DNA from 2 places in the Streptomyces sp. AC627_RSS907 genome. Region 1 is predicted to be linked to the other one. Evidence: riboswitches for the same ligand, from Rfam matches in the RefSeq annotation. Region 1 holds a riboswitch; the other holds the start of a gene.

Region 1 (4,692 bases):
GGGGCGCCCCGCCTGTTCGGGCCCGGCGCCTACCAGGGCGGTCGGCTCGCGCTGGTGGAGACGCGGCGCATCGAGGACGTCGTGCTGATGCGGTACCGGCCCACCGCCCCGGGTACCGGCGGCCGGGTGTCCGCCGCGGACCGGCACTGGCTGGCGCTCGCCTGTGAGCTGGCCGAGCTGTGTCCGCCGTCCGGGACGGCGTTCAGCGTGGGGGCGGTCGTGGTCGCCGCCGACGGTACGGAGCTGGCGCGGGGGCACTCGCGCGAGGCGGGCGACCCCGTCGTCCACGCCGAGGAGGCCGCGCTCGCCAAGGCCTGCCCCGCCGACCCGCGGCTCGCGACCGCCACCGTGTACAGCAGCCTGGAGCCGTGCGCCCGCCGCGCCTCCCGGCCCGCGCCCTGCGCCCGGCTCATCCTCGACGCCGGGGTGCGCCGCGTGGTCACGGCCTGGCGGGAGCCGGACACCTTCGTGCCGGGGGCCGACGGCAGCGGGGTGCTCGCCGCCGGGGGCGCCGCCGTCGTCGTCCTGCCCGAGTACGAGGGGCGGGCGAAGGCGCCGAACCGGCACCTGCCGGAGGGCTGAGACGGCCGTGCGCATACGCGTGTGCGTTCCACCCCCCACATGACGTACACTGGTGACACAACGACGCGGGGTGGAGCAGCTCGGTAGCTCGCTGGGCTCATAACCCAGAGGTCGCAGGTTCAAATCCTGTCCCCGCTACTGAAGACCGAAGGCCGGAATCCATGAGGATTCCGGCCTTCGGTGCGTCGGCCCGGCCCGTGGGCCGGTGACGTCATCCGGTCGGCCCTCACGGCTCGCCCCCCGCCCCCGCTCCGGGAAACCTGGATTGACGGGACGGCAAGCGGCGTGACGTCGCGGGGTGGCGGGAGACGAGTGGTGCGGCCAGGTGACGTGGCAGACGAGGGACCGTACGCCCGGGCCGGCGGCCGGCTCCCCGGCGACCCCGTGCCCGACCCCGGCCTCGGTGACAAGGTGGCGCTCCCGCCGCCCGCGGGGCCCGGCCGGCGGTGGCGGACCGCGTACGGACGGACCCTCGTACGCCTGCTCCCCGTGCTGCTGATCGTCAGCGCCGTCCTGTACGACGTCCTGACCCCGCGGTACTTCACCGCGGGCCCCCTCTACACGGCCGCCCCGCTGGTCGCCGCCCCGGTCTACTCACGGCGCGGCACGGTGCTCACCGGCGTCGCCGCCGTCGTCGCCGTGATCGGGCTCCAGCTCACCAAGGGTGTCGCCCACTACGTCGACTCCCTCACGGAGCTGATCACCATCGCGACGGTCGCGGCGCTCGCCGTCCTCGTCAACGCCTTCGTCCGCCGCACCGACGAGCGTCTCGTGTCCGTCCGTGAGATCGCCGAGGCCGCCCAGCGCGCCGTGCTGCCCGAGCCCGCCGAGCGGATCGGCGGCTTCGAGATCGCCGCCCGCTACGAGGCCGCGCAGGCCGACGCCTTCATCGGCGGTGACCTGTACGCGGTGCAGGACAGCGCGCACGGCGTGCGGCTCATCGTCGGGGACGTGCGGGGCAAGGGCATGGGCGCGGTGGCCGCCGTCGCGGTCGTGATCGGCGCCTTCCGGGAGGCCGCCGAGCAGGAGTCGACGCTGGAGGCGGTGGCGCAGCGCCTGGAACGGGCCCTGGCTCGCGAGGGCACCCGGCGGGAAGGCCTGGACGCCTTCGAGGGGTTCACCACCGCAGTCCTCGCCGAACTCCCGCACGGCGCGGGCGTGGTCCGCATCGTCAACCGGGGCCATCCGCCACCCCTGCTGCTGTACGCCGACGGCACCCTGCTCTCGCTGCCCGCCCGGGAGTCGGCGCTGCCGCTCGGCATGGGAGAGCTGGGTGTGTGGCCCGACCGGGCGGAGGAGGTCGACTTCCCCGGTGGGGCCACGCTGCTGCTGTACACCGACGGCCTGTCGGAAGCCCGCGACGACCGGAACGCGTTCTACGAGCCGCACGAGCGCCTGGCCGGTTCCGTCTTCCGGCATCCGGCCCGACTGCTCGACACCCTGGCCGAAGACGTGCGCCGGCACTCCGGTGGCGGCATGGCGGACGACATGGCCCTGCTCGCCGTACGACGGCCCTGACCGTCATCACGATCGGTGACGGTGCGAGCGCCCTCCGCATAACAACTGACACACCATCAGAAGAGGCCTGGAGGGAAGGCGCCGCTGAGGGGTGGTCAAGTCGCCCTGTTTTCGCCGCTCGTGAGGCTTACGTCCGCCGGGGATCCGTTAACGATCAAGCGGAACGGCTTGGAATCCGAGGCCCCCGTCTATTAACGTTCGATAACGCAGCGCGGTCGTCCCAGCCGTCACAGAAGGCGGCTCCGTGCGCACGCGCCGAATCCCGTAAGGGAACCGGGGAACCACCACCTTGGGGTGAATCGGGCGTATGCCGCCGTGGAGACACGGCCGGTATACGCGCGTAGGAGACCTTCCTGCTCCGAACCCGTCAGCTAACCCGGTAGGCGGAAGGAAGGAAAGGAGTACGCCCACGTGGCGTCCAACCGGCCTGCCCCCGAGGCCCCGTTCGTGCCCAGCGGGCACGGCACCGACACCTTCGGCTACGACGGCCACCGCGCCGAAGAGGGCCCCTGGGAGGAATGGAACCCCACCGAGGAGTCCATCCGCCCCGTACGCGGCCGGCACCGCGTCGCCAAGCAGCGCGGCGGGCTCGCCCGCAGCTCCACCGTCCTCGGCGTCGGTGTCATCGCCGCCGTCGGAGCGGGCGGCATGGCCAGCGCGCAGACCGGCAAGCCGCCGGTGCCGATCTCCATGCCGGACCTGCCGAACGTGGGCTCGCTGATCTCCGACAGCGACGAGGAGCCGGAGCCGCAGGGCACCGCCACCCCCCTCAGCAGCATCGGCACGACCTCCACCGACACCACGGAGGGCACCACCGACGCCGGTGAGACCCTGCGGGCCCGGATCATGGCGCAGGCCGAGCAGCAGCAGGCCCAGGTCGAGAGCAAGGCCGCCGCGGAGGCTGCGGCCGCCGCCGAGAAGCAGGCCGCGGAAGCCGCCGCCAAGGCGGAGAGGGAAGCCAAGGCCAAGGCCGCCGCCGCCAAGAAGAAGGCGGAGGAGGAGGCCGCGAAGAAGGCCGAGGCCGAGCGGCTCGCGAAGCTGGCCAAGCAGTACACGCTGCCGACCTCCTCGTACACGATCTCCTCCACCTTCGGCCAGGCCGGCGCCTACTGGTCCTCCGGTCACCACACCGGCCTCGACTTCGCCGCACCCACGGGCACGCTGCTCAAGGCGGTGCACAGCGGCACGATCACGTCGGCCGGCTATGACGGGTCGTACGGCTACAAGACGGTGCTCACCCTCGAGGACGGCACCGAGATCTGGTACGCCCACCAGTCCTCCATCAGCGTCAGCGTCGGCCAGAAGGTCAGCACCGGTGACGTCATCGGCCGCGTCGGCGCCACCGGCAACGTCACGGGCGCCCACCTCCACCTGGAGGTCCACACGGCCTCGGGCGGCGGCGTCGACCCCATGGCGTGGCTGCAGAGCAAGGGCCTCACTCTCTGAGCCGCACCGTTCCCGGCGCCCGCCGCCGCTGATCCCCGGCGGTCCTGACGCAGACCCCCCGACGTCAGGGCTGCCGGTCCCCGCGGAAGCCGTTCGCCCAGGCCTCGCCGCCAGGGCCGGACGTCCGGGCGGCTATCGCTGGTAGGGACGGGGCGACGGGTACGGCAGATACCAGTGCGGCGCGGGGTACTGCGGCGGCACCGGCGTCGTGGAGACGTAGCCGTACGGGCCGTGGCATGGGTAGGGGCCGTACGCCCCGGGCCCCCGCCACGGTGGCACGGCCCGCGGCGCCGTGACGAGGGCCGCGTGCTCCAGGGCCGGACGTGCCGCGTCCCGTCGCTGCCACAGGGCGTCCAGCAGTTCCCGCTCCCGTACGACGTAGTCGGCGCCCGCCCTGCCCCGGCGCCCCCGCTGCCGCAGGAAGGCCAGTGAGGTCGCGTACGCCTCGTACTGCGCCACCGCCCGCGCCGCCGGCTTCCCGGCGTGCCGGCGGGCGTGCTGCCGGGCGATGCGGCGGGCGCGCATCGAGCCGAGGACGAACGGCTCCGCCGGCGCCAGCCACCCGGCCGCCACGTACGCGGGCAGTTCGGCCCGCACGGTGCCCAGTTCGCGCTGCCGGGTCCAGATCACCAGCCAGGTCAGCAGGCCGAACGCGGGGAGCATGAAGGCCGCGTACACCGCGAGGAAGCCGTACTCGCCGAACGAGGCCGAACCGTTCCACAGGGCGTGCATGCCCATCGCGAGCAGCAGACCGGACAGCGGGAGCAGGGCGCGGTGCAGGTGCCGGCGGTCGGCCAGGAGCGCGGCGGCGCCGAAGCCGATGCCGGTGAGCACGGTGAACAGCGGGTGGGCGAACGGCGACATCACGATGCGGACGAAGAAGGTCGCGGCCGTGACGGAGGCGATGCCGCTGTCGCCGGTGAGCTGGTCGGTGCCGAAGGCGGTGCCCAGGTAGAGGATGTTCTCGGTGAAGGCGAAGCCGGTGGCGGTGACACCGGCGACCACCACGCCGTCGACGATGCCGGTGAAGTCCCGTCTGCGGAAGAGGAAGACCAGCAGGACGGCGGCGGCCTTGGCGGACTCCTCGACGACCGGGGCTATGACCGTGGCGCCGAGGGTGTCCGCGCCGGCCGGGTCGGCGGTGGC
Region 2 (4,692 bases), on a different contig from region 1:
GCCGCGGGGCGGCAGCGGCGGCCAGGGCTGGTCCGGGTCGGCCGGGACGCCGAGGCCGAGGACCTGGCCCGCCCGCAGCGCCACGCGGGTGTGGCCCTCCGCGGAGAGGTGCAGCCGGTCCGCGTCCCACGCCCTGCGGTCCTGGACGCTCCGGAGCGACCACAGGTCGAGCACCGGGCAGCCGTAGCGGTCGGCGACGGCGCGCACGTGTCCGTTGTACGTGGCGATCTTGCCGCGCAGATGCTTGAGGACCGGCACCCCGCGGGTGTCGAACCCGGTCGTCACCAGGACGGTGCCGGCCGCGGCGGTCAGCGCGGCCACCGCCCGCTCGAACCGCTCGGCCACCTCGTCGGGATCGGTGCCGGGCCGGATGATGTCGTTGCCGCCCGCACAGAACGAGACGAGGTCCGGTGCGAGTTCGACGGCCCGCGGGACCTGTTCCGCCACGATCTGGTCGAGCAGCCTGCCGCGCACGGCGAGGTTCGTGTACGTGAAGTCGCCCTCGGGGCGCCGGTCTGCGAGCAGTACGGCGAACCGGTCGGCCCAGCCGACGAACGCCCCGTCGGGGCCGGGGTCACCGACGCCCTCGGTGAAGCTGTCCCCCACCGCCACGTACGACCCGATCACTGCTCTGCTGTCACTCTTCGAATCGTCTGCCACATCGGCCCATGATTCACCGTGGAATGTGACCTACGCGACCGTAGGAAGGGGTTGACGGGCGGTGAGAAAGACCACGCCTAAAGTGTTCGTCAATTGCGGAATACGCCGAAGGCCGGACCCCGGGACCGGGGCCCGGCCTTCGTTCCGGCGCGAGGGCCGCGCCGGAACCGTCGTCAGACCAGGACGCCGTGCGAGCGCAGGAAGGCCAGCGGGTCCACGTCCGAGCCGTAGTCCGGCGTGGTGCGGATCTCGAAGTGCAGGTGGGGGCCGGTCACGTTGCCGGTGGCACCCGAGAGGCCGACCTGCTGGCCCGCCGTCACCGACTGGCCGGCGGAGACGGAGAGCGAGGACAGGTGGGCGTACTGGGCGTAGTGGCCGTCGGCGAGCTCGATGACGACCTGGTTGCCGTACGCGCCGCCCCAGCCGGCGGAGACGACCGTGCCGGCGCCGACGGCCTTGAGCGGGGTGCCGGTCGGGACGACGAAGTCCGTGCCGGTGTGGTAGCCGCTGGACCACATGCTGCCCGACTGGTGGTACGGGGTTCCGACGCTGCCGCCGGGGACGGGGGAGGTGTAGCCGCTGGCGGTGCCTGCGGACTGGGTGCTCGTGCGGGAGGAGGTCGTCGTGGCGTTCGGCGACTTCTCCGAGACGGTGTCCTCCGACGCGGCGGGCTTCGGGGCGGCGGGCTTCTCGGCCGGCTTGTCCGCGGGCTGCTCCGGGGTGGTCGCCGCCGGCCGGCCGAGGGACAGTTCGAGGCCCGGGTGGATCAGCGACGGGTCGGAGCCGATGGCCTCGCGGTTGTCCGAGTAGAGCTTCTTCCAGCCGCCGTCGACGTGCTGCTCGTCGGCGATCCCCGACAGGGAGTCCCCGCTCCTGACGGTGTACGTCGTCGTGCCCGGGTTCTTCCCGGCGGCCTGCCCTGCTGTCGCCGGGACGGACCGCACGGCCTGCTCGGAGGCGGACTGCGCGGGAGCGGCCTGCGCGCCGGCGGCACCCATCAGCGGGAGGGCGAGCGCGGCGCCACCGGTTCCGGCGACGGCGAGGGTGCGGGTGAGGCGCATGGCCTTGGTACGACGGTGCTTACCCTTCGCGGGCATGGTGAGTTCCTCTCCGGCGCCTGCGAGGTGAGCTGTCGGGTGCGGGCTGGAGATGCCCGGCCGCGCAGGGGCGCGGCTTTACCCCGAGCCTGTTCCGGGAACCGGAACAGGCGGTCCTGCCTGTGGGTCCCCCGCTCCTGCCGGGTACGGGTGATGGATGAGTGCGGGCTCCGGTCGGCGGCAGGATTAGGCGTCCGTCCGGATCGGTGGTGAACGTAAGGGACCCGGCCGCGCGGGGACAAGCGAGGAATTGCCCGGGCACGTGTTTTCCGTGATCCGTTGCGGGAATCACCGGTCACACTCCGTCGATTCCGCGTGCGCCGTTTCCCGTGAAGCGCCTTGAAAACCGATTGAATTACGTGAGCATGACGAGCAACTCACGGTCACGGATATGACGCTGCTCACGCGAGACCGCCCCAGCCTCCTTTATTCCAGGTCACGTTGGGCGTCAAGCCTCAATTCAGAACAGAACGCCCGAATACGGTCGAGTCGGAACACCGTGGCGTCGAGGTCTCCGCGGCCGGCTGAAGCCCTCCCGGAGGCGAGCCGGTCGAGCGGATCGGTGTCGGCCGAGGTCCGCACCCCGTGTCCCGGCGGGCGAGCACACCGAGACCGGCCCGGCCGCCGCCATCCGGGCAGGACGCGAAGGCACCGCCCGGGTGGTCGGCCCACAGCCGGTCCACCAGTGCCTTCACAACTCACTGCCGCAGGCAGGGGATGCCGTATCGTCGAGTGGCGCCCGTCGTCGAGCAGCGCCGACGGGGCGGAGTGGGAGGAGCCCCCGTGACGCAGCAGGTCCCGTCGACCGAGCCCGAGCTGGCCGGTGTGCGCAACTTCCGTGACCTGGGCGGGCTGCCGACCGTGGACGGACGGCGGGTGCGGCAGGGGGTGCTGTTCCGCAGCGGCCACCTGGCGCACGCCACCGAGGAGGACGCGGCGTTCCTGGCCTCGCTGGGCCTGCACACCATCTTCGACTTCCGCAACGCGGCCGACCAGAAGCTCGAGGGCCCCGACGTCGAGCTGCCGGGCGTGCGCAACGTGAACCTGCCGCTGAGCGATCCGGCCGACGGCGCCGAGTTCTGGAAGATGGTCCGCGACGGCGACCTCGACCAGCTGCGCGAGATCCTGGCGGACGACAAGGGCGCCCAGCGGATGATCGGCTCCTACCGCACGATCATCAAGGAGCGCACAACGGAGCACTCCCGCGTGCTGCACGCACTCGCCGAGGACAGCGTCCCCGCCCTCATGCACTGCGCGGCCGGCAAGGACCGCGCGGGTCTGTCGATCGCGATCACCCTGCTCGCCCTCGGTGTCGAACGCGAGGCCGTCGTCGAGGACTACCTGAAGTCGAACGCCGCGCACCGCCGCTACAAGGTGCACCGCAGCAGCTCCGCCGCCTCGGCGTACTCCCCCGAGGTCATGGAGCTGCTGAGCCCGCTGTTCGACGCGCGCGCCGAGTATCTGGCCGCGGCCTTCGAGACAGTGGAGGAGACCTGGGGCGGGGTCGACGCCTACCTGGAGAAGGGCCTGCGGGTCACTCCGGAGACTCGGGAGCGGCTGCGCGAGCGGATGCTGGACTGAGCCACGCGCCCGGTCGGTCGCCGGCTACTTGGCCCCCACCTCGAACAGCAGGTAGAGGAAGGCACCGAAGACGTGCCCGAGGGCGATGTAGATGAACAGGCGCACCCACAGGGCGCGCGGAAACTTGTCCTGAATGGCGCTCATGGCATCTCTCCAGGGGTCGGGCCGAGGCACAGCGCGGCCGAGGGGCTCTGCAGAAGGGTGTGGACGAAGAGCAGTTCGACCCCGTCGGGGTCCTGTGCGGCGATCCGGTGCGGGGTGAGCGAGTCGAAGTGGGCACTGTCCCCCTGGCCGAGCCGGTGGACCGTGTCCCCGAGGCGCAGCCGCAGCCGGCCCCTGAGCACGTACAGCCACTCCTCACCGGGGTGCACCCGTACGATGTCGCCCTGGGAGCCGTGCGGCACACGGACACGCAGGGCCTGCATGCCGCGGCCGGCCCCTCCCGCCTGCCAGTACGTCCAGCCGCCCGCCTCCGTCGGCTCCATGGCGTCGGCACGCACCACGGCGTCCCGGTCCGCGGCCGTCTCGCCGAGCAGGTCCGAGACGGTCGTGGCGTAGACCCGGGCGAGGGCGAGCAGCATCGGCAGCGAGGGCTGGCGCTGTCCGGTCTCGAGCCGTGAGAGGTGGGCGGGCGACAGCCCGGCCGCCCGGGCCGCCGCCTCCAGGGTGAGGCCGGCCCGGCGCCGCAGGGCACGCAGCTGCGGCGCCACGACGGACACCGCGTCCGCCGCCCCGTCCGGAGCCGGCGGCTCGGTCTCGTGCGAGGTCATGCCTCCATTCAGCCCGAGAATTACCCGTGAGGCAATTCTCTTGCCTCAGAGGCAAGAAAGCGTCTCCGGGAGGAAGGCGGCTCCGGGAGGCGGGGCGCTAACGGTTGGCCACCGCCTGCCTGACCAGGGTCTTGCCGAAGTCCCACATCAGGCCGCCGCCGTTGTGCGCGTCGTCCATGACCTCGGTGAAGGCGTCGACGAACCGGTCGGCGTCCGCCGCGTCGATGATCAGCGGCGGGATCAGTTTGATCACCTCCAGGTGGTCGCCGGACACCTGGGTCAGGATCCGGTGCCGTTGCAGCAGCGGCACCACGACCATCTGCGCGAACAGCCCCTTGCGCGCGGCCTGCAGCATCGTCCAGCGGCTGCGCAGCCTCAGGGACCTGGGCCGGCCGAACTCGATCCCGATCATCAGCCCCCGGCCCCGGACGTCGGCGAGCAGCTCGTAGCGGTCCACCAGCTCCACCAGCCGGGACTTCAGCCGGTCCCCCACCGCCGCGGCGTTCGCCACGATCTCCTCGTTCTCCATCACCGACAGCACCGCGAGTCCGGCCGCCATGGCCTGCGCGTTCGACCCGAAGCTC

What was found. Region 1 has a riboswitch for cyclic di-AMP ahead of KUM32_RS12000 (M23 family metallopeptidase). Riboswitches for the same ligand answer to the same signal wherever they lie in the genome.
Region 2: linked by a shared signal. The riboswitch ahead of KUM32_RS34980 (M23 family metallopeptidase) and the one ahead of KUM32_RS12000 (M23 family metallopeptidase) in region 1 are both predicted to bind cyclic di-AMP.

Annotation. Positions count from the first base shown of each region.
Region 1 covers NZ_JAGMUE010000044.1:6,885-11,576, reverse strand. The annotation lists gene KUM32_RS12015 (dihydrofolate reductase family protein) at 1-582, shown strand, start outside; tRNA gene KUM32_RS12010 (tRNA-Met) at 647-720, shown strand; gene KUM32_RS12005 (PP2C family protein-serine/threonine phosphatase) at 898-2,100, shown strand; cyclic di-AMP (ydaO/yuaA leader) riboswitch at 2,344-2,500, shown strand; gene KUM32_RS12000 (M23 family metallopeptidase) at 2,512-3,546, shown strand; gene KUM32_RS11995 (PrsW family intramembrane metalloprotease) at 3,679-4,692, opposite strand, start outside.
Region 2 covers NZ_JAGMUE010000289.1:221,380-226,071, forward strand. The annotation lists gene KUM32_RS34975 (SGNH/GDSL hydrolase family protein) at 1-627, opposite strand, end outside; gene KUM32_RS34980 (M23 family metallopeptidase) at 834-1,757, opposite strand; cyclic di-AMP (ydaO/yuaA leader) riboswitch at 1,762-1,920, opposite strand; partial or broken gene KUM32_RS44200 (alpha-galactosidase) at 2,298-2,446, opposite strand; gene KUM32_RS34985 (tyrosine-protein phosphatase) at 2,541-3,338, shown strand; gene KUM32_RS34990 (DUF6126 family protein) at 3,363-3,482, opposite strand; gene KUM32_RS34995 (helix-turn-helix domain-containing protein) at 3,479-4,108, opposite strand; gene KUM32_RS35000 (aspartate aminotransferase family protein) at 4,206-4,692, opposite strand, start outside.